Linked DNA regions of Tolumonas auensis DSM 9187. The protein of the gene in region 4 interacts with the protein of the main gene of each other region in a pairwise test. Links are inferred from orthologs where the notes say so. Each region holds a gene or a part of one and is shown on either strand. Other genes may lie near its edges.

Region 1 (2,985 bases), 310 kb from region 4 along the record:
TCATGACGGACCGTTATAATGCAGCATCAACCTGGATATGAATATTGGTTAAGGTGAAGATGTGCGACAGGCGCGATTAACCTCCGATGAGCAGGATTCAGCGCCGGTTGGAGGTCGCAGACAGATGACAGAAACAACAAACCGTACCCGCGGTGAATTTATATTCGGGCTGGTTTTTTTTGTTTCAGTTGTCATCGGTGTATGGTCAACGGCTGCAGATATTCGTCGCTGGTTGTTTGATGAAGATAAAATTCCGGTTAGCGGATTGGTTGTGCAGGGTGAGCTGGAGTATGTCAAGACGGATGAGATCCGTCAGGTATTGGCGGTTAACCCTCAAACTAACAATTTTTTCAAGCTGGATGTAAATCAGCTGCAAAAAGCGGTTGAAGAGTTACCGTGGGTTTATCAGTCTTCTGTGCGTAAACGCTGGCCCGCGTTGCTGTATGTTTATGTCGTTGAGCAAACACCGTGCGCCCTGTGGGGGGATGATCGGTTGCTCAGTATTCGTGGTGCTATTTTTAAGGCGCCACGCGACAGACTGAAGAAGCCACTGGTGCAACTGTCCGGTCCTGATGACATGGCCGGAATGATTTGGGATCAATACCAGCAATTTGAACGAGTGCTGGCATTAAACGGATACCACGTGACGTCGGTTCATATGACTAACCGCCATTCGTGGGAGATTAAACTGGCATCAGGGCTGAAATTGATCCTCGGTCGTAATGAAATGCTGGTGAAATTACAACAATTTATTGATGTCTATCCGCAACTGGAAAATAGAGAAATGATTGATTATATCGATCTTCGCTATGACACTGGGGTAGCAGTCAGCTGGAAACAACAAGAAGGGAGTGGTGATGACCAAAACCCCAGACAGAAATCTGATAGTCGGACTTGATATAGGTACAACCAAAATCGCGGTTTTGGTCGGTGAAGTACTGCCTGATGGAGAGGTCAATATTGTTGGTCTGGGAACCCATGCTGCCAAAGGTATGGATAAAGGTGGCGTCAACGATCTCGAGTCGGTCGTCAAATCTTTACAGCGCGCAGTAGAAGAAGCCGAAATGATGGCTCAGTGCCATATTTCATCGGTATTTCTTGGTATCTCCGGAAAGCATATCGAATGCCGGAATGAAAAAGGCATCGTGCCTATTTCCGACGAAGAAGTAACGCAGGATGACGTGGATAATGTTATTCATACGGCGAAGTCCGTGCGTTTGCCGGAAGAACACCGGGTGCTGCATGTCATCCCGCAGGAATATTCTATCGATTATCAGGAAGGGATAAAAAATCCGATTGGCCTGTCTGGTGTCCGTATGGGTGCGAAAGTGCACCTGATTACCTGTCATAATGACATGGCGCGCAACATTGAGAAATGTGTTGAGCGGGTCGGACTAAAGGTTGATCAGATCATCTTCTCTGCACTGGCATCCAGTTATGCAGTATTAACCGATGATGAAAAAGAATTAGGTGTTTGCGTCGTCGATATCGGCGGCGGAACCATGGATATTGCTATATTTACCGGCGGTGCGTTACGTTACAGCAAGGTGATTCCTTATGCCGGTCAGGCTGTAACCAGCGATATCGCTTATGCGTTCGGTACACCACCGGTAGATGCTGAAGCGATTAAAATGCGCTATGGCTGTGCACTAGGCCGTCTGGTCAGTAAAGAAGACACTATTGAAGTGCCTAGTGTGGGCGGTCGTCCTGCCCGCAGCTTACAGCGTCAGACGCTGGCTGAAGTGATTGAGCCGCGTTATACCGAATTACTCGGCATGGTGCATGATGAAATCATGCGCGTTCAGTCTGAGCTCAGATCTCAGGGCATTAAACATCAGTTGGCCGCCGGTGTTGTTTTAACTGGCGGTGCAGCGGAAATAGAAGGTATCGTTGAGTGTGCCGAACAGGTGTTCCAGTGCCAGGTTCGGATTGGTCACCCAACCAATATTCGGGGCCTTACTGATTATGTGGAAGCACCTGCTTACGCAACAGCAGTAGGGTTATTGCAATACGGTAAATTGCATCAGGGACAAACCGTGGTGGATGTACGTGAAAAAGCCAGTGTGACTGGTTGGTTCAAACGTGTCACTAACTGGTTAAAAGGCGAATTCTAGTTTTTGCGGAAGCGAAACCAAGCAAGGCGGAGAGATAATCATGTTTACATTTGAACCGGTTGGCAGTCAGGGTGATGATGCACTTATTAAAGTAATCGGCGTCGGTGGCGGTGGCGGTAATGCTGTTGAACACATGTTGCGCGAAAGTATTGAAGGTGTTCACTTCGTTGTAGTGAATACAGATGCTCAGGCATTACGTAATTCAGGTGCTGAAACCACGATTCAGATTGGTGCCAATATCACCAAAGGGTTGGGTGCCGGCGCAAATCCAGATGTAGGCCGTGAAGCGGCACTGGAAAATCGTGATGAAATCCGTCAAATGCTGACAGGTTCTGACATGGTATTTATTTCTGCCGGTATGGGTGGCGGTACTGGTACTGGTGCTGCGCCGGTGATTGCCGAAGTGGCGAAAGAACTGGGCATTCTGACCGTTGCAGTCGTTACCAAGCCTTTCAACTTTGAAGGTAAAAAGCGCATGAGCTATGCGCTGCAGGGTATCGATGAACTGTCGAAGCATGTTGACTCGTTGATCACTATCCCTAACGACAAATTGCTGAAAGTTCTGGGTCGTGGTGTCAGTCTGCTGGATGCGTTCAAAGCGGCTAACAACGTATTAATGGGTGCAGTACAAGGCATTGCCGAACTGATTACCCGTCCTGGTTTGATCAACGTTGACTTCGCTGACGTACGTACTGTTATGCGTGAGATGGGTACTGCCATGATGGGTACCGGTTCTGCACGTGGTGACGATCGTGCTGAAGAAGCCGCAGAAAAAGCGATCTCCAGCCCACTGCTGGAAGATATCGATTTGGCAGGTGCCAAGGGTATTCTGGTTAACATCACAGCTGGTCTGGATGTCACCATGGAAGAG
Region 2 (5,447 bases), 690 kb from region 4 along the record:
GTTTCGAGCATCAGGGTAAGACGCTCCAGTCCCATCGCAAAACCAATCGCCGGTGTAGCCTGACCGCCCAGTTGTTCGACCAGTCCGTCATAACGGCCACCACCACAAATGGTACCCTGCGCCCCTAAGCTGTCGGTGACCCACTCAAAGACGGTGTAGTTATAATAATCCAGGCCCCGAACCAGACGCTCATTAACTTGATATGCAATACCGGCAGCATCAAGTAATGCCTTCAAGCCACTGAAATGCGCCTTGGTCTCTTCACCGAAATAATCAGCCATCGTCGGCGCATGCTGCAGAATTTCCTGAACCTGCGGATTTTTGGTATCCAATACACGCAGAGGATTACTGTACATACGACGCTGAGATTCTTCATCCAGCGACTCTTTATGCTGCTCAAGGAATGTCACCAAGGCATCACGATACGCCGCGCGTTCAGCTGAAGAACCTAATGTATTTAGTTGCAGGGTCGTAAATTGTGCAATACCCAATTCGCGCCACAAGCGGGCAGTCATCATGATCAGCTCAGCATCAATATCCGGACCAGTCAGGCCGAATACTTCAACACCGAATTGATGAAACTGGCGATAACGGCCTTTTTGCGGGCGTTCATGACGGAACATCGGGCCCACATACCACAGGCGGCGTTCCTGATTGTAAACCAGACCATGTTCGATACATGCACGAACACAACCTGCAGTGCCTTCCGGACGCAGTGTCAGACTGTCACCGTTACGATCATTGAAGGTATACATCTCTTTTTCAACCACATCGGTAACTTCACCGATAGCACGCTGAAACAGGTTGGTCATCTCGACAACAGGCATCCGGATTTCGGAATAACCATATGAAGAAACCACACGACGCAAAGTTGCTTCGACCATTTGCCAGACCGGAGTTTGTTCCGGTAGGCAATCATTCATACCACGAATCGCCTGAATTTGTTTAGCCACAATAATTCTCAAATTTTTTAATGCAAAAGCTGCCCGCATTATAGATAGTTTCAAAAGGCAGGTACAACCCGCCCACAGGCAGCGCGTATATGTAATATCCGGACTTATTCCTCGTGCTGCTTGATCGTGATCGGAATACGCTTTTCCTGATCAAGCTGTGACGCTTTGGCTCTGATACGAGCCTCTAATTGATCCAGCAGTTCATTGTTATCCAGACGACCGACTCGTTCACCGTTTTCATACAGTGCACTCATGCGATTAGCACCAGCCAAGCCAAGATCAGAAACCAGTGCTTCACCCGGGCCGTTAACTACACAACCGATAATAGAAACATCCAGCGGAGTGATGATATCTTCGAGTCGTTGTTCCAGCGCATTGACTGTACCAATTACATCAAATTCCTGACGGGAACAGGTCGGACAAGCAATGAAGTTAATACCGCGGGCACGGATGCGCAGTGACTTCAGAATATCAAAACCAACTTTGATCTCTTCCACTGGATCGGCTGCCAGCGAGACACGCAGCGTATCACCGATACCATCCGCCAGTAACATTCCCAGACCAATAGCAGATTTCACCGCACCGGCACGGAAACCACCAGCTTCTGTGATCCCCAGATGTAATGGCTGTTCAATTTGCTTTGCCAATAAACGATATGCATCGACTGCCAGAAAAACATCGGATGCTTTAACGCTGACTTTGAACTGATCGAAATTGAGGCGATCCAGTATGTCCACATGACGCATAGCTGATTCAACCAGCGCCTCTGCAGTAGGCTCACCGTATTTATCCATCAACTCTTTTTCCAGCGAACCACCATTCACACCAATGCGGATCGGGATATTCATATCGCGGGCACAATCAACTACCGCACGAATACGATCTTCTTTACCGATATTACCGGGATTAATACGTAAACAATCGACACCATACTCAGCAACTTTCAGCGCAATACGATAATCAAAATGAATATCGGCCACTAACGGAATGGATATTTGCTGACGGATCAGTTTAAAAGCCTCAGCAGCATCCATTGTCGGTACAGACACTCGTACAATATCTGCCCCGACGCGCTGCAGAGCCTGGATTTGTGCCACAGTAGCCGCCACATCAGTGGTCAACGTGTTCGTCATCGACTGTACCGATATCGGGGCATTCCCGCCAACCGGTACATTTCCTACCATGATCTGCTTACTGATCCGGCGTTTAATAGGTGATACATGCTGAGTCATGAATTAATTCTTCAACGGTAACTTATAACGAGCAACTACACCCTGACGGATATAGGACGACATATCAACTTCCTGTCCGTGGAAATAGATAGAAACAGCCCGGGGCGCACCAATGGTCAGACTGAACGGCTCTTTGCCACTCAGACTGATTTTATCACCAGCATTTTTAGTCCCTTCCAGTATGGATTTACCTGTAGCATCGGTAACTCTCAGCCAGCAGGTCTCCTTAAACTGTAACTGCAGCGCAACAGACGGATCTACAGCAACTGCGGTTTCTTCTGTGCTGGCGGCCGTACTGACCGCAGTGGATGCTGCAGCCGAAGTCGCTGCTACAGCTGCAACCATTGGTGCCGGTACAACTGCTGACTGTTCCTGCGCTTCCGCATCCACGGCTGTATCAGTAAGCACCGTTGGTGCCTGTCCTTCTGTGTCATTTTCTTCGGCTACATCAGCACTAGCCGGTACCGCAGAAGAACTGGTATTCATAACATCCGGAATAGTTGGCACCGGCAAAGATTCAGTTGCAACTGATGTTGCCGAACTAACCGGGTTAACAGCCAGTGCAGCCTCGTTAACCGCTTTAACAACTAACTGGCCGGCTTCATTAATGCTGGTCGGTACTGGTTCTTCTGTTGGTTGTAACCACCACCAGGTACCACCTAATCCAATAAGACCTATACATAACACCCAGGAAATAAGACGAACCCGGTGTTCACTGGCCTCACGCTGTGTCCGCCCGGAGAAGCTATACATTTCACTGTATTTTTTGTCATCCAAACCGAGACCATCATAGGCAGCGACAACGGCTTCTTCATTCGCTCCGACAAAACGAGCGTAAGTTTTCAGATACCCGCGGGTAAAAGTGCTGGCCGTTTTCTGATCAAAACGATCCTCCTCTATATCGCGAATTAATGAAATACGCAGATTAAGACGATGAGCAACATCCTGCTGACTCAAACCTCTTTGTTCACGTGCCGTTTTTAGTATTGTGCCCGGCGTTAGCTGGGCTGTCTCATGACGCTGTTCAGTAGTCATTGTTCTGATATCTTTTCGTTTGGATCGAGGATGGGAATTGTTGAACCAGAGTCTGGCCGAAAATATGGCTATCAGCTATCCGCCCCTGCGCTTGTGCAGTACGAATACTCAGCCACAAACTTTGCGGAGTATCAGTGGCTTTTTTACGATATGTACTTAACCATGATTCTGCCTCTGTTGGATTATTTGCATTTAAAGCCATTTCGGCTAGATCAAGCAATAATTTTACTTTATGCGGATTGTAGCCGAGAGCAAGTCGATAATATTCCAGAGCTTTCTCTTTCTTGCCGGCTTGTAAAGCGCAGACACCGGCATTTTCATAACTGTCGTCCATTCTCAGATAATGAGGCTGAGCAACAGCCCGCATGAACATTTCATCAGCTTCGGAATAGTTACGGTTACGGCATAAAAATGCCCCATAATTATTCAGGACATCCGGATTATTACCATGACCAGACATTAACTTTTCATAGGCTTTCTGAGCTGAGACTTTATCACCGACAGCCTGGTAATAATGAGCCATCGCCAAATAAGCATCGGCACTATCAGGTGCCAGCTCAATAGCTTTTTCAAAGTTATATTTTGCAGGAGCCATCTGACCTTTATTCAGATACCCCATACCAAGCTGAATACGCGTCTTGGCGGCAGCGGCATTGTCTATTGAATTCTCTTGCTGTACAGAATTCTTGCCAATAATTGTTGTTTCGGTGACACATCCGGACAGCGCTATTATCGCTGCCCAGAGTAGAGGAAGATTTCTTTTCATTTCTCAGTACATTAACGAACTGGATTTCAAAGCATTTTGACGGAAATCTCCTGCTCTTGCATCCGTTTTTTCATGGTTCGTTTCGTTCTGTCGATTACATCACCTACCAGCTGACCACAGGCGGCATCAATATCATCGCCACGTGTTTTACGCACGATGACGGTATAACCGTATTCCATCAGCACTTTAGAGAAACGATCAACACGACTGTTGCTCGGTTTTCCATATGGATTGCTCGGGAACGGATTAAATGGGATCAGATTTATCTTACTTGGCGTATCTTTTAACAGCTCAGCCAGTTCACGAGCATGCTCCATGTCATCGTTCACATGATCAAGCAGCACATATTCAACGGTAACGCGGCCATGATTAGCATTTGATTTGCTTAAATAACGCTGCACAGAACCCAGGAATTCCTGAATATTGTATTTATCGTTGATCGGCATGATTTCTGAACGCAGTTTATCGTTCGGCGCATGCAATGAGATGGCTAAAGCCACATCAATCATATCACCCAGTTTATCTAACGCAGGAACTACGCCGGATGTAGAGACTGTCACACGGCGTTTAGATAGGCCAAATCCAAAATCTTCCATCATCAGACTGAGAGCCGGTACCAGATTAGACAGATTCAGTAATGGCTCGCCCATCCCCATCATAACTACGTTGGTGATGACTCGTTTACCGGTATCTTTAGGAAAACCAACCACCTGTGCAGCGCGCCATACCTGGCCGATAATTTCGGACACCGTCAGGTTACGGTTAAACCCTTGTTGCCCGGTTGAACAGAATTTACATTCCAGAGCACAACCGACCTGAGATGACACGCAAAGTGTCGCACGATCGGCTTCCGGGATGTACACGGTTTCAACTTCCTGATCACCGACCCGCATAGCCCATTTAATCGTACCGTCAGAAGAACGTTGTTCAGTACTGATTTCTGGCGCCCTGATTTCAGCAATCCGGGCCAGTTTTTCACGTAATGCTTTATTCACATTGGTCATCTGTGAAAAATCATCACAGCCAAAATGGTAGATCCACTTCATGATCTGATCGGCACGAAATGCTTTTTCGCCCAGTTCATCGGCAAAAAATGCACGTAATGCGTTACGATCAAAATCCAGCAGATTGACTTTATTTTCGCTCATGGATGCCTCAGTGACCTGTGTAGAGAAGGGCGCGGATTGTACAAAGTTTAGGGTGGGAAGACCAGAGTCAGGATAACATATATCTGTTCATATTTTAACCAGCAATGGTTATCACTAAAACAAAAACGCACCACCGAAGCAGTGCGTTTAGCATTTACTGAATAGCGCGCTGAATTATGCTTTCGCCAGCAGAATGTTCAGCATACGACGCAACGGCTCGGCTGCGCCCCATAACAGCTGATCACCTACCGAGAATGCAGACAGGAAGTCCTGACCCATATTCATTTTACGCAGACGACCAACAGGTACATTC
Region 3 (5,408 bases), 310 kb from region 4 along the record:
AAAAATCCGATTGGCCTGTCTGGTGTCCGTATGGGTGCGAAAGTGCACCTGATTACCTGTCATAATGACATGGCGCGCAACATTGAGAAATGTGTTGAGCGGGTCGGACTAAAGGTTGATCAGATCATCTTCTCTGCACTGGCATCCAGTTATGCAGTATTAACCGATGATGAAAAAGAATTAGGTGTTTGCGTCGTCGATATCGGCGGCGGAACCATGGATATTGCTATATTTACCGGCGGTGCGTTACGTTACAGCAAGGTGATTCCTTATGCCGGTCAGGCTGTAACCAGCGATATCGCTTATGCGTTCGGTACACCACCGGTAGATGCTGAAGCGATTAAAATGCGCTATGGCTGTGCACTAGGCCGTCTGGTCAGTAAAGAAGACACTATTGAAGTGCCTAGTGTGGGCGGTCGTCCTGCCCGCAGCTTACAGCGTCAGACGCTGGCTGAAGTGATTGAGCCGCGTTATACCGAATTACTCGGCATGGTGCATGATGAAATCATGCGCGTTCAGTCTGAGCTCAGATCTCAGGGCATTAAACATCAGTTGGCCGCCGGTGTTGTTTTAACTGGCGGTGCAGCGGAAATAGAAGGTATCGTTGAGTGTGCCGAACAGGTGTTCCAGTGCCAGGTTCGGATTGGTCACCCAACCAATATTCGGGGCCTTACTGATTATGTGGAAGCACCTGCTTACGCAACAGCAGTAGGGTTATTGCAATACGGTAAATTGCATCAGGGACAAACCGTGGTGGATGTACGTGAAAAAGCCAGTGTGACTGGTTGGTTCAAACGTGTCACTAACTGGTTAAAAGGCGAATTCTAGTTTTTGCGGAAGCGAAACCAAGCAAGGCGGAGAGATAATCATGTTTACATTTGAACCGGTTGGCAGTCAGGGTGATGATGCACTTATTAAAGTAATCGGCGTCGGTGGCGGTGGCGGTAATGCTGTTGAACACATGTTGCGCGAAAGTATTGAAGGTGTTCACTTCGTTGTAGTGAATACAGATGCTCAGGCATTACGTAATTCAGGTGCTGAAACCACGATTCAGATTGGTGCCAATATCACCAAAGGGTTGGGTGCCGGCGCAAATCCAGATGTAGGCCGTGAAGCGGCACTGGAAAATCGTGATGAAATCCGTCAAATGCTGACAGGTTCTGACATGGTATTTATTTCTGCCGGTATGGGTGGCGGTACTGGTACTGGTGCTGCGCCGGTGATTGCCGAAGTGGCGAAAGAACTGGGCATTCTGACCGTTGCAGTCGTTACCAAGCCTTTCAACTTTGAAGGTAAAAAGCGCATGAGCTATGCGCTGCAGGGTATCGATGAACTGTCGAAGCATGTTGACTCGTTGATCACTATCCCTAACGACAAATTGCTGAAAGTTCTGGGTCGTGGTGTCAGTCTGCTGGATGCGTTCAAAGCGGCTAACAACGTATTAATGGGTGCAGTACAAGGCATTGCCGAACTGATTACCCGTCCTGGTTTGATCAACGTTGACTTCGCTGACGTACGTACTGTTATGCGTGAGATGGGTACTGCCATGATGGGTACCGGTTCTGCACGTGGTGACGATCGTGCTGAAGAAGCCGCAGAAAAAGCGATCTCCAGCCCACTGCTGGAAGATATCGATTTGGCAGGTGCCAAGGGTATTCTGGTTAACATCACAGCTGGTCTGGATGTCACCATGGAAGAGTTTGAAACTGTCGGTAACGCAGTCAAAGCATTCGCTTCTGAAAATGCAACCGTGGTTGTTGGTGCGGTAATCGATCCTTCTCTGGAAGATGAATTACGCGTGACTGTGGTAGCAACTGGTATCGGTAATGAACGTAAACCTGACATTACTCTGGTTAAAAATGCACAGAAAGCAGCGATTGAGCGCCCAATGCGTCCAATGATGCATGAGACTCATGCTCCGCGTTACGATGATCGCGTAATGCAGCAGACTGTGAATGCTGAGCCGCAACCACGCAGTGAACCAGATTATCTGGATATCCCTGCGTTCCTGCGCAAGCAAGCAGACTAATCTGTCGGGCAAAGCTAAACAGATTGTGCATGCTATGCTGAATGTATAGCATGCACAAAAATTAGCATCAATATTGCAGCTATGTTACATTGGCGCGGACGGGCTATGGCTCAGAAAGTCTGTGGTGAGGATATTTATGATTAGACAACGTACACTTAAGCAACTGGTTCATGCTACCGGAGTTGGTTTGCACTCGGGCCGCAAGGTGTCGCTGACGTTTCGTCCAGCACCGGTGAATACCGGTATCGTCTATGTCAGAACCGATCTGCAGCCTGAAGTTGAACTGCGGGCCGATGCGCAATTTGTGCGTGATACCGTGCTGTGTACAGCACTGGTGAACGAACAGGGTGTGCGTATCTCTACCGTTGAACACTTATCCGCTGCCCTGGCTTCATTGGGTATCGATAACCTGTATGTCGAAGTTGATGCACCTGAAGTGCCGGTAATGGATGGCAGTGCTCATCCGTTTATTTACCTGCTGCAATCAGGCGGTATCGAAGAACAATCCCTGCCAAAACAATTTATCCGTATTAAGAAGAAAATCCGGGTAGAAGACGGTGACAAATGGGCTGAGTTTGCGCCTTATCGCCGTGGTTTCCGTATGGATTTGCAAATTGACTTCCGTCATCCGGTTTTTGATAAACAAAACCAGCATCTGGTCTTTGATTTCTCCGGCAGTAAATTTGCCAAAGAAATCAGCCGGGCAAGAACATTTGGTTTCATGAAAGATATTGAATATCTGCACTCGCAGAATCTGGCATTGGGTGGCAGTCTGGACAACGCAGTTGTACTGGATGACTATCGCGTGCTGAATGAAGAAGGGCTGCGTTATGAAGATGAATTCGTGAAACATAAGCTGCTGGATGCAATTGGTGATTTGTATATGTGCAATCACAGCATCCTTGGTCAGTTTACAGCCTATAAAACCGGCCATGCAATAAACAACAAACTGCTGCGCGCTTTGCTGGCTGATGCTGAAGCCTGGGAGATGGTGACCTTTGAAGAGGAAGCTGCAAAATCTCCGATTGCCTACTTTGGTACCAAGCTTGTTTTAGCTTAAACCTGATCAATACTGAATAGTTCACAAAGCACCGGTTCTCCGCCCGGTGCTTTGTTGTTTCTGCCTGCGACAATAGCAGACTCATAAGTCTGATTATGGTAATCTTTCCCTACCGCAAGTTGGGGCATTCCAGATATTCTTTCCTTGAATCCCAGATTTTTCGTCCCCATATATCGCGTAATGACATTACATATTCAGAATCGCTGTCCGTCAGGACAGACAATAATCAATAGCCTGAGAGTTGGGTAATAATGATCACCAAACTATTTACCAAGATCATTGGTAGTCGCAATGATCGCACCGTAAAAGCATTAAAAAAGATCGTAAAACAAATCAATGAACTGGAACCCCAGTTTGCCTCTCTGGCTGATGTGGATTTACAGGCGAAGACAGTCGAATTCCGTCAGCGTCTGGAAAAAGGTGAAGAGCTCGATTCGCTGTTACCTGAAGCCTTTGCGACTGTCCGTGAAGCATCAAAACGTGTATTCGCTATGCGTCACTTTGATGTCCAGATGATGGGCGGCATTGTGCTGAATAATAACCAGATCGCCGAAATGAAGACCGGTGAAGGTAAAACACTGACCGCGACATTGCCAGCCTATCTGAATGCGCTGACTGGTCAGGGCGTGCATATCGTCACAGTGAACGATTATCTGGCACGTCGTGATGCAGAATGGAGCCGTCCGCTGTTCGCTTTCCTGGGGATGACCGTTGGCTGCAACCTGTCAGGTATGAGTCATGAAGAAAAACAGGCGGCTTATGCCTGTGACATTACCTATGGCACGAACAACGAGTTTGGTTTCGATTATCTGCGCGACAACATGGCGTTTGCGGCAGAACAGCGTGTGCAGCGTCCGCTGTATTATGCATTAGTGGATGAAGTGGATTCGGTGCTGATTGATGAAGCACGTACTCCGCTGATCATTTCCGGTGCTGCCGAAGACAGTTCTGAACTCTATATCAAAATCAATACACTGGTGCCGTTGCTGCAGAAGCAGGATAAAGAAGACTCTGAAGAGTATCAGGGGAACGGCCATTACACCGTCGATGAGAAAGCCCGTCAGGCTTATCTGACTGAAAATGGTCAGATTTTTGTTGAAGGCTGGTTAAAACAGCAGGGTTTAATGGGTGAAGATGACTCTTTATTCTCGGTTGCCAACATTACTTTACTGCATCATGTGAATGCTGCATTACGCGCCAATACCCTGTTTGAGCGTGATGTTGACTACATCGTTAAAGACGATGAAGTGATTATTGTTGATGAACATACGGGCCGTACCATGGCCGGACGTCGCTGGTCTGAAGGTTTGCATCAGGCGATTGAAGCCAAAGAAGGCGCAAAAATCCGTAACGAAAACCAGACCCTGGCTTCTATTACTTTCCAGAACTATTTCCGTTTATACGAAAAACTGGCTGGTATGACCGGGACTGCGGATACTGAAGCATATGAGTTCCAGCAGATCTATGGTCTGGAAACTGTGGTTCTGCCAACCAACCGTCCGATGATCCGTGATGATATGGGCGATCTGGTTTACCTTACCGAACAGGAAAAATACGACGCAATTATTGAGGATATCAAGATCCGTGTCGCTGAACAGCGTCCGGTGCTGGTAGGTACTATCTCTATTGAGAACTCAGAGTTGCTGTCCAATATCCTGACGAAAGAAGGTATTGAACACAAAGTACTGAATGCCAAATTCCACGCTCAGGAAGCGCAAATTGTTGCTCAGGCCGGTCGTCCAAGTGCAGTGACTATCGCTACTAACATGGCGGGTCGTGGTACTGACATCGTGCTGGGTGGTAGCTGGCAGGCTGAAATTGATGCGCTGGAAAATCCGACTGCAGAGCAGATCGCAACCATCAAGAGTGAATGGCAAGTACGTCATGACGCGGTGATCACTTCCGGTGGTCTGCATATTATCGGTACTGAGCGTCATGAATCACGTCGTATTGATAACCAGCTGCGTGGTCGTTCCGGTCGTCAGGGGGATCCGGGTTCATCCCGTTTCTATCTGTCGATGGAAGACAGCCTGATGCGTATTTTCGCGTCTGATCGTGTCAGTGGCATGATGAAAAAACTGGGCATGGAACATGGCGAAGCCATTGAACATCCATGGGTCAGTAAAGCGATTGAAAATGCACAGCGTAAAGTGGAAGGCCGTAACTTCGATATCCGTAAGAACCTGCTGGAATTTGATGACGTAGCCAATGACCAGCGTAAGGTAGTTTACGAACAACGTAATGAACTGCTGGAAAGTGCGGATATTTCAGAAACCATCAAACTGATCCGGACTGACGTGCTTGATCGCGTTATTGATC
Region 4 (5,388 bases):
AACCAGCAATTCGGTTGACATAGTTCAGCCTTAGTAATCTGAAGTCATGAGTGGCGACAATATTTTTGCAGTAACAGATCTGTTTCCAGTAACGGCAACCCCACTACCGCAGAATAACTTCCGCTGAGGTGACTGACGAATTTCCCGCCGATGCCCTGAATGCCATAAGCACCGGCTTTATCCGCCGGTTCTCCGGTTTGCCAGTAACGGCTGATCTCTTCCGGCGTTAATTTGCGGAACGTCACCTGTGAGTTGACCAGAACAACTTCACAGCCCTGTTCCGAAGAAAGCGCAACCGCCGTCATCACGGTATGGGTGTTACCAGACAGTAACTGCAATATACGTTGAGCATCGGCGAAATCCCGTGGCTTTTCCAGCACTTCTTGCTCAAACACCACAATAGTATCCGCGCCTAATACCGGTTTTTGCCCCCGGCAGGCTAACCAGCCGGCCTGCGATTTATCGCGGGCCAGACGTTGCACATAATCAGCAGGAGTTTCATCAGGTTGCTGTTGCTCTTCAACATCAACTGACAGAACAGTAAAGGGGTAATCCAGCAGCGCTAACAGTTCCCGGCGACGGGGAGAAGCGGATGCCAGATAAAGCGCAGCACTGGCCGACATAATACTTACCTGATATTGAAACGACGGCGGATATACCGCAGAAAAAGATAGACCGAAGGCCAGAGCAATGTTGAGCTCAGTGACGCCCAGACAAAGCGGGTGTTGAGACGGGGAGATGCAAACAGGTGTTCAACCCAGAAAATCAGCAGTTGTCCGACAAAAATCAGCGATCCCATCACCAGCGCCTGTTGCCAGACGGAGAAGTTACGGATCTTCTGGTATTGTGCTGCAACGACACAGGAGATCACCGCCATACTCAGCGCATGGATGCCCAGCGTTGAACCCAGCAGGATGTCCATGATCAGACCGACAATCCAGGCACTGACGACATTCAGGTGATGCGGCAGCGCAATCACCCAATACAGCACCACTAACGCCACCCAGTCCGGGCGGAACATATCTATAGCCACCGGCAATGGCACCATCGTCAGAATAATCGCGACGATCAGGGTTAAATAGATCGAACCTTTACCATGGCCGGTCAATGAACCACTCATTGTCTGCCCTCCTGATGCGGCACTTCAGCGGATGCTGTTGCTGATTTATTTTTGTCGGTCGCAGACATTGCCGGCTGAGCAGCAGAAACAGTCGCCGCGGAACTCATCACCGGCAGCGGCCCCATGGATTTGGCATCTTGCCAAAGCAACAGCACATAACGCAGCCGATCCAGTGTCGCCAGTGGTTCAGCCTTGATCTCGGCGAAGGGGCTCTGTTCCTCATTGGCAAACCGGGTCACTTTAGCGACCGGATAGCCTTCAGGGAAATGCCCACCCATGCCAGACGTCACCAGAATATCGCCGTCTTTGATATCCACATTCCGGGGCAGATTCTTGAGCGTCAGCTCATTGATATTTCCGGTACCGGAGGCAATAGCACGTAAATCGTTACGCAGCACCCGCACCGGCAAGGCATGGCTGATATCCGTGATCAGTAATACCCGGCTTGAGGTTTTCCCGACACTGACCACCTGACCGATGACACCCTGATCATTGACGACCGGTTGTCCTTCATAGACATGATGTTCGACACCTTTATCGATCACGACCTGATAGACAAACGGGTCAGAGTCTACCGACAGAATACGGGCCACCAGCTTACGGGAATCCTGAGTCACCGGAGAGCCCAGCAGTTCGCGCAGACGGCGGTTTTCCTGACTCAGTTCGGCCATCCGCAGCAGATCACTGCGCAACAGGAAAAGTTGCTGCTGCAGTTGCTGATTATCTTTCAGCAATTGGCTGCGTGAGCTTAGTTGCAGACTGGCCTCTTCGACCACATCGCGGGGAACGCTCGCCAGATGTAATAACGGGCTGGCAAAGGTGTTGATATAAAGACGCATGCCGTCAAACAGATGAAAACGGGCATCAGAAACGATGCCCGCCAGAGACAGCAGCACAGTGATAAATAACCTGAGTTGCAGGGATGGTCCCCTGCCGAAAATAGTCCGCATGATGCTATCAGCCAGGGGTTACCGGAAAGGCAACCCGGGCAAGCTCAATTATTCGTAATGGAACAGGTCACCACCGTGCATGTCGATCAGCTCGAGAGCTCGACCACCACCACGGGCGACACAGGTCAGCGGATCTTCCGCCACGACAACCGGAATACCGGTATGTTCCATCAGCAGACGGTCCAGATTACGCAGCAGCGCACCACCACCGGTCAGCACCATCCCTTTTTCGGAGATATCGGAAGCCAGTTCCGGCGGAGATTGTTCCAGCGCCACCATGACCGCACTGACGATGCCGCTCAGCGGTTCCTGCAGTGCTTCCAGGATTTCGTTAGAATTCAGGGTGAAACTACGCGGTACACCTTCAGCCAGATTACGGCCACGAACTTCGATTTCACGCACTTCTTCGCCCGGGTAAGCAGAGCCGATTTCGTGCTTGATGCGTTCTGCGGTGGATTCACCAATCAGGCTGCCGTAGTTACGGCGCACATAGCTGATGATAGCTTCATCAAAACGGTCACCGCCGATACGGACGGAAGAAGAATACACCACACCGTTCAGAGAGATGATCGCCACTTCAGTGGTACCACCACCGATATCAACCACCATAGAACCGGTCGCTTCGGATACCGGCAAGCCGGCACCAATTGCTGCTGCCATAGGTTCTTCAATCAGATAAACTTCGCGGGCTCCGGCACCCTGAGCAGATTCTTTGATCGCACGGCGTTCAACCTGAGTCGCACCGCAAGGGATACATACCAGCACGCGCGGACTTGGACGCATCAGGTTATTTTCATGCACCTGTTTGATAAAATGCTGCAGCATTTTTTCGGTAACAGAAAAATCAGCAATAACACCATCTTTCATCGGACGGATCGCCGCGATATTACCCGGGGTACGCCCCAGCATCATTTTGGCGGCATGGCCAACAGCAGCGACAGATTTAGCGGTACCACCGCGTTCCTGACGGATGGCAACCACAGAAGGTTCGTTCAGTACAATACCTTTGCCTTTAACATAAATCAGTGTGTTGGCGGTACCCAAATCGATCGACAGATCGTTGGAAAACAAACCACGGAGCTTCTTGAACATGATGCGGGTGATCCTGATTAATTACGGGATATGCGAAAAACGGCCCACTTTACCAATCCCGGCCCTGATCAGCAAGCATCTGGCACAGAAGATAACCGGATTCCACCTGATCTTTGCATAATCCGGCTATTATTGATTCCGAAACGCATCCAGCCGATAAATGCAGCGATCCTTGCCGTGATATTAACCATCCCGCTGACGCAAAGAGGAATAAAACTTAACCGCATGAAAACGAACCACATCACGTTATACTGTGACTGATATCCGAAATTACCCTATCAGGAAGGGCTGAATGGAACTTAAACAGCGACATCTGCAGCAAGCCTGTAACCAGGGATTACTGACACCGGAACAAGTGACTCCGTTATGGAATTACCTGCAGAATTTACCGGCAGACAGTGCCACGTTCCGGGCGACACATATCTTGTTTTATCTGGGTGGGCTGATTGCGATTGCAGCGATGAGTCTGTTTATGACACTCGGCTGGGATGCCTTTGGTGGTATCGGCATTCTGCTGATTGCCTGTGGCTACGGCGTGGCAGCCTGTCTGGTGGCGGACTGGCTGCTGTGGCGGCAGCGACAACCGATCCCGGCAGGCTTACTGGCGGCTCTCGCCGTTACCATGGTGCCGCTGGCGATATACGGCCTGCAGGCACAGCTGGGTTACTGGGATGACGCTACCCATACCGAATACCGCGATTTTCACCGCTATATCGACTGGCGCTGGCTGATGATGGAGTTGGGTACGCTGTTGTTCGGTACGATCCTGCTGTGGCGATACCGGTTGCCATTTATGGTGATGCCGCTGGCGGTGGTGCTGTGGTATCTGAGCATGGATCTGACGCCGTTTCTGTTTCAGGAAGAGGATTACAGCTGGCTCCGCCGGCAACAGGTTTCGATGGTGGTCGGCCTGCTGATGCTGGGACTGGCGTTTTATATTGATCTGCGCACCCGTCATACCCTCGATTTTGCCTGGTGGCTGTATCTGTTCGGACTGATGGCCTTCTGGGGTGGTTTATCCATGCAGCATTCCGACAGTGAGCTGAGTAAACTGGGTTATTGTCTGATCAACCTGCTGTTGATCACGGTCGGCGGTATGATTGGCCGGCGGGTGTTTGTGATCTTTGGCGGCATGGGCGTTGCCGGTTATCTGGGTTATCTGGCGTGGGATTTGTTTGAAGACAGCCTGACATTCCCGTTTGTATTATCACTGATTGGCTTAGGCATTATCTGGCTTGGTTTGCTCTGGCAGCGTCATGAAGCACAAATTCAGCGACAGTTACAACGTCATCTGCCTGCCGCGTGGCGCGAGCTACTGGCTCAGCGGCGATAAATATCGCTCCGGTTCCGGACGTGATCACGGACGGAACCGTCATCCAGCTATATCTGTTTTTTGCATAATGATTTCTGATTTTAGACGTCTAAACATCCAAATGTCCGTTGACATACCTTATAATGCCTCGTAGCATGAACTCCTGACAGCGCACCGCTATTCAGTCTGATTTTCTGTGGCCACCCTATCCTGGTGGATATTTGAGTAAATTACGGTTCCCTTATGATTAAGTTATCTTCCCTGTCAAAAGCGTACGGCGAAGGAAAAAACGCCTTTTACGCCTTGAAAGGTATAGAACTCGATGTTCCCGCCGGCCAGATCGTCGGCGTGATTGGTGCATCCGGTGCAGGGAAAAGTACCCTGATCCGCTGTGTAAATCTGCTGGAACGTCCCACACAGGGCCGTGTGGAAGTCGATGGTGTGGATCTGACCGCCCTGGATGATCAGGCACTGACGCTGGCACGCCGCAATATCGGCATGATTTTCCAGCATTTCAACCTGCTCTCCTCGCGTACTGTATTTGAGAACGTGGCACTGCCACTGGAACTGGCCAACTGGCCGAAAGAGAAAATTACCGCCCGGGTCAACGAGCTGCTGGATCTGGTGGGCCTGACCCATCGTGCGAAAGCTTATCCGTCACAGCTTTCCGGGGGTCAGAAACAACGTGTCGCAATTGCGCGCGCCTTGGGTCCGGCACCAAAAGTGTTGTTGTGTGATGAAGCCACTTCGGCGCTCGATCCGCAGACCACACAATCGATCCTGGCATTACTGAAAGAGATCAATCAGAAACTCGGCATCACTATTTTGCTGATCACGCATGAAATGGGTGTGGTCAAGAGCATCTGTGATTCCGTGGCGCTGCTCGATCAGGGCACTATTATTGAACAGGGTGA

The links.
Region 1: the proteins of TOLA_RS01340 (region 4) and ftsA interact in binary tests that used the Escherichia coli proteins (3 or more experiments, as listed by UniProt). The link is inferred for Tolumonas auensis DSM 9187 from one-to-one orthologs.
Region 2: the proteins of TOLA_RS01340 (region 4) and rodZ interact in binary tests that used the Escherichia coli proteins (3 or more experiments, as listed by UniProt). The link is inferred for Tolumonas auensis DSM 9187 from one-to-one orthologs.
Region 3: the proteins of TOLA_RS01340 (region 4) and ftsZ interact in binary tests that used the Escherichia coli proteins (3 or more experiments, as listed by UniProt). The link is inferred for Tolumonas auensis DSM 9187 from one-to-one orthologs.

The regions. Positions count from the first base shown.
Region 1 is NC_012691.1:595,376-598,360, forward strand. The notes cover bases 5-2,985. They hold ftsA (cell division protein FtsA), read left to right. Parts: upstream 5-857; coding sequence 858-2,114; downstream 2,115-2,985. Other genes in these bases: TOLA_RS02730 (cell division protein FtsQ/DivIB), read left to right, coding at 125-898; ftsZ (cell division protein FtsZ), read left to right, coding at 2,155-2,985. UniProt on the Escherichia coli protein: Essential cell division protein that assists in the assembly of the Z ring. May serve as the principal membrane anchor for the Z ring.
Region 2 is NC_012691.1:969,800-975,246, reverse strand. Bases 1,205-4,191 are described here. They hold rodZ (cytoskeleton protein RodZ), read right to left. Parts: upstream 3,221-4,191; coding sequence 2,189-3,220; downstream 1,205-2,188. Other genes in these bases: rlmN (dual-specificity RNA methyltransferase RlmN), read right to left, coding at 4,013-4,191; pilW (type IV pilus biogenesis/stability protein PilW), read right to left, coding at 3,210-3,986; ispG (flavodoxin-dependent (E)-4-hydroxy-3-methylbut-2-enyl-diphosphate synthase), read right to left, coding at 1,205-2,185. In the rest of the region: hisS (histidine--tRNA ligase), read right to left, coding at 1-953; more of ispG, read right to left, coding at 1,058-1,204; more of rlmN, read right to left, coding at 4,192-5,134; asd (aspartate-semialdehyde dehydrogenase), read right to left, coding at 5,309-5,447.
Region 3 is NC_012691.1:596,662-602,069, forward strand. What follows is about bases 1-2,948. They hold ftsZ (cell division protein FtsZ), read left to right. Parts: upstream 1-868; coding sequence 869-2,029; downstream 2,030-2,948. Other genes in these bases: ftsA (cell division protein FtsA), read left to right, coding at 1-828; lpxC (UDP-3-O-acyl-N-acetylglucosamine deacetylase), read left to right, coding at 2,166-2,948. Also shown: more of lpxC, read left to right, coding at 2,949-3,089; TOLA_RS16940 (hypothetical protein), read right to left, coding at 3,086-3,217; preprotein translocase subunit SecA, read left to right, coding at 3,341-5,408. UniProt on the Escherichia coli protein: Essential cell division protein that forms a contractile ring structure (Z ring) at the future cell division site. The regulation of the ring assembly controls the timing and the location of cell division.
Region 4 is NC_012691.1:280,863-286,250, reverse strand. What follows is about bases 1,141-4,068. They hold TOLA_RS01340 (rod shape-determining protein), read right to left. Parts: upstream 3,163-4,068; coding sequence 2,119-3,162; downstream 1,141-2,118. Other genes in these bases: TOLA_RS01335 (DUF2157 domain-containing protein), read left to right, coding at 3,455-4,068; mreC (rod shape-determining protein MreC), read right to left, coding at 1,141-2,070. Also shown: rng (ribonuclease G), read right to left, coding at 1-21; TOLA_RS01355 (Maf family protein), read right to left, coding at 45-623; rod shape-determining protein MreD, read right to left, coding at 629-1,120; more of mreC, read right to left, coding at 1,117-1,140; more of TOLA_RS01335, read left to right, coding at 4,069-4,495; methionine ABC transporter ATP-binding protein MetN, read left to right, coding at 4,718-5,388. UniProt on the Escherichia coli protein: Forms membrane-associated dynamic filaments that are essential for cell shape determination. Acts by regulating cell wall synthesis and cell elongation, and thus cell shape.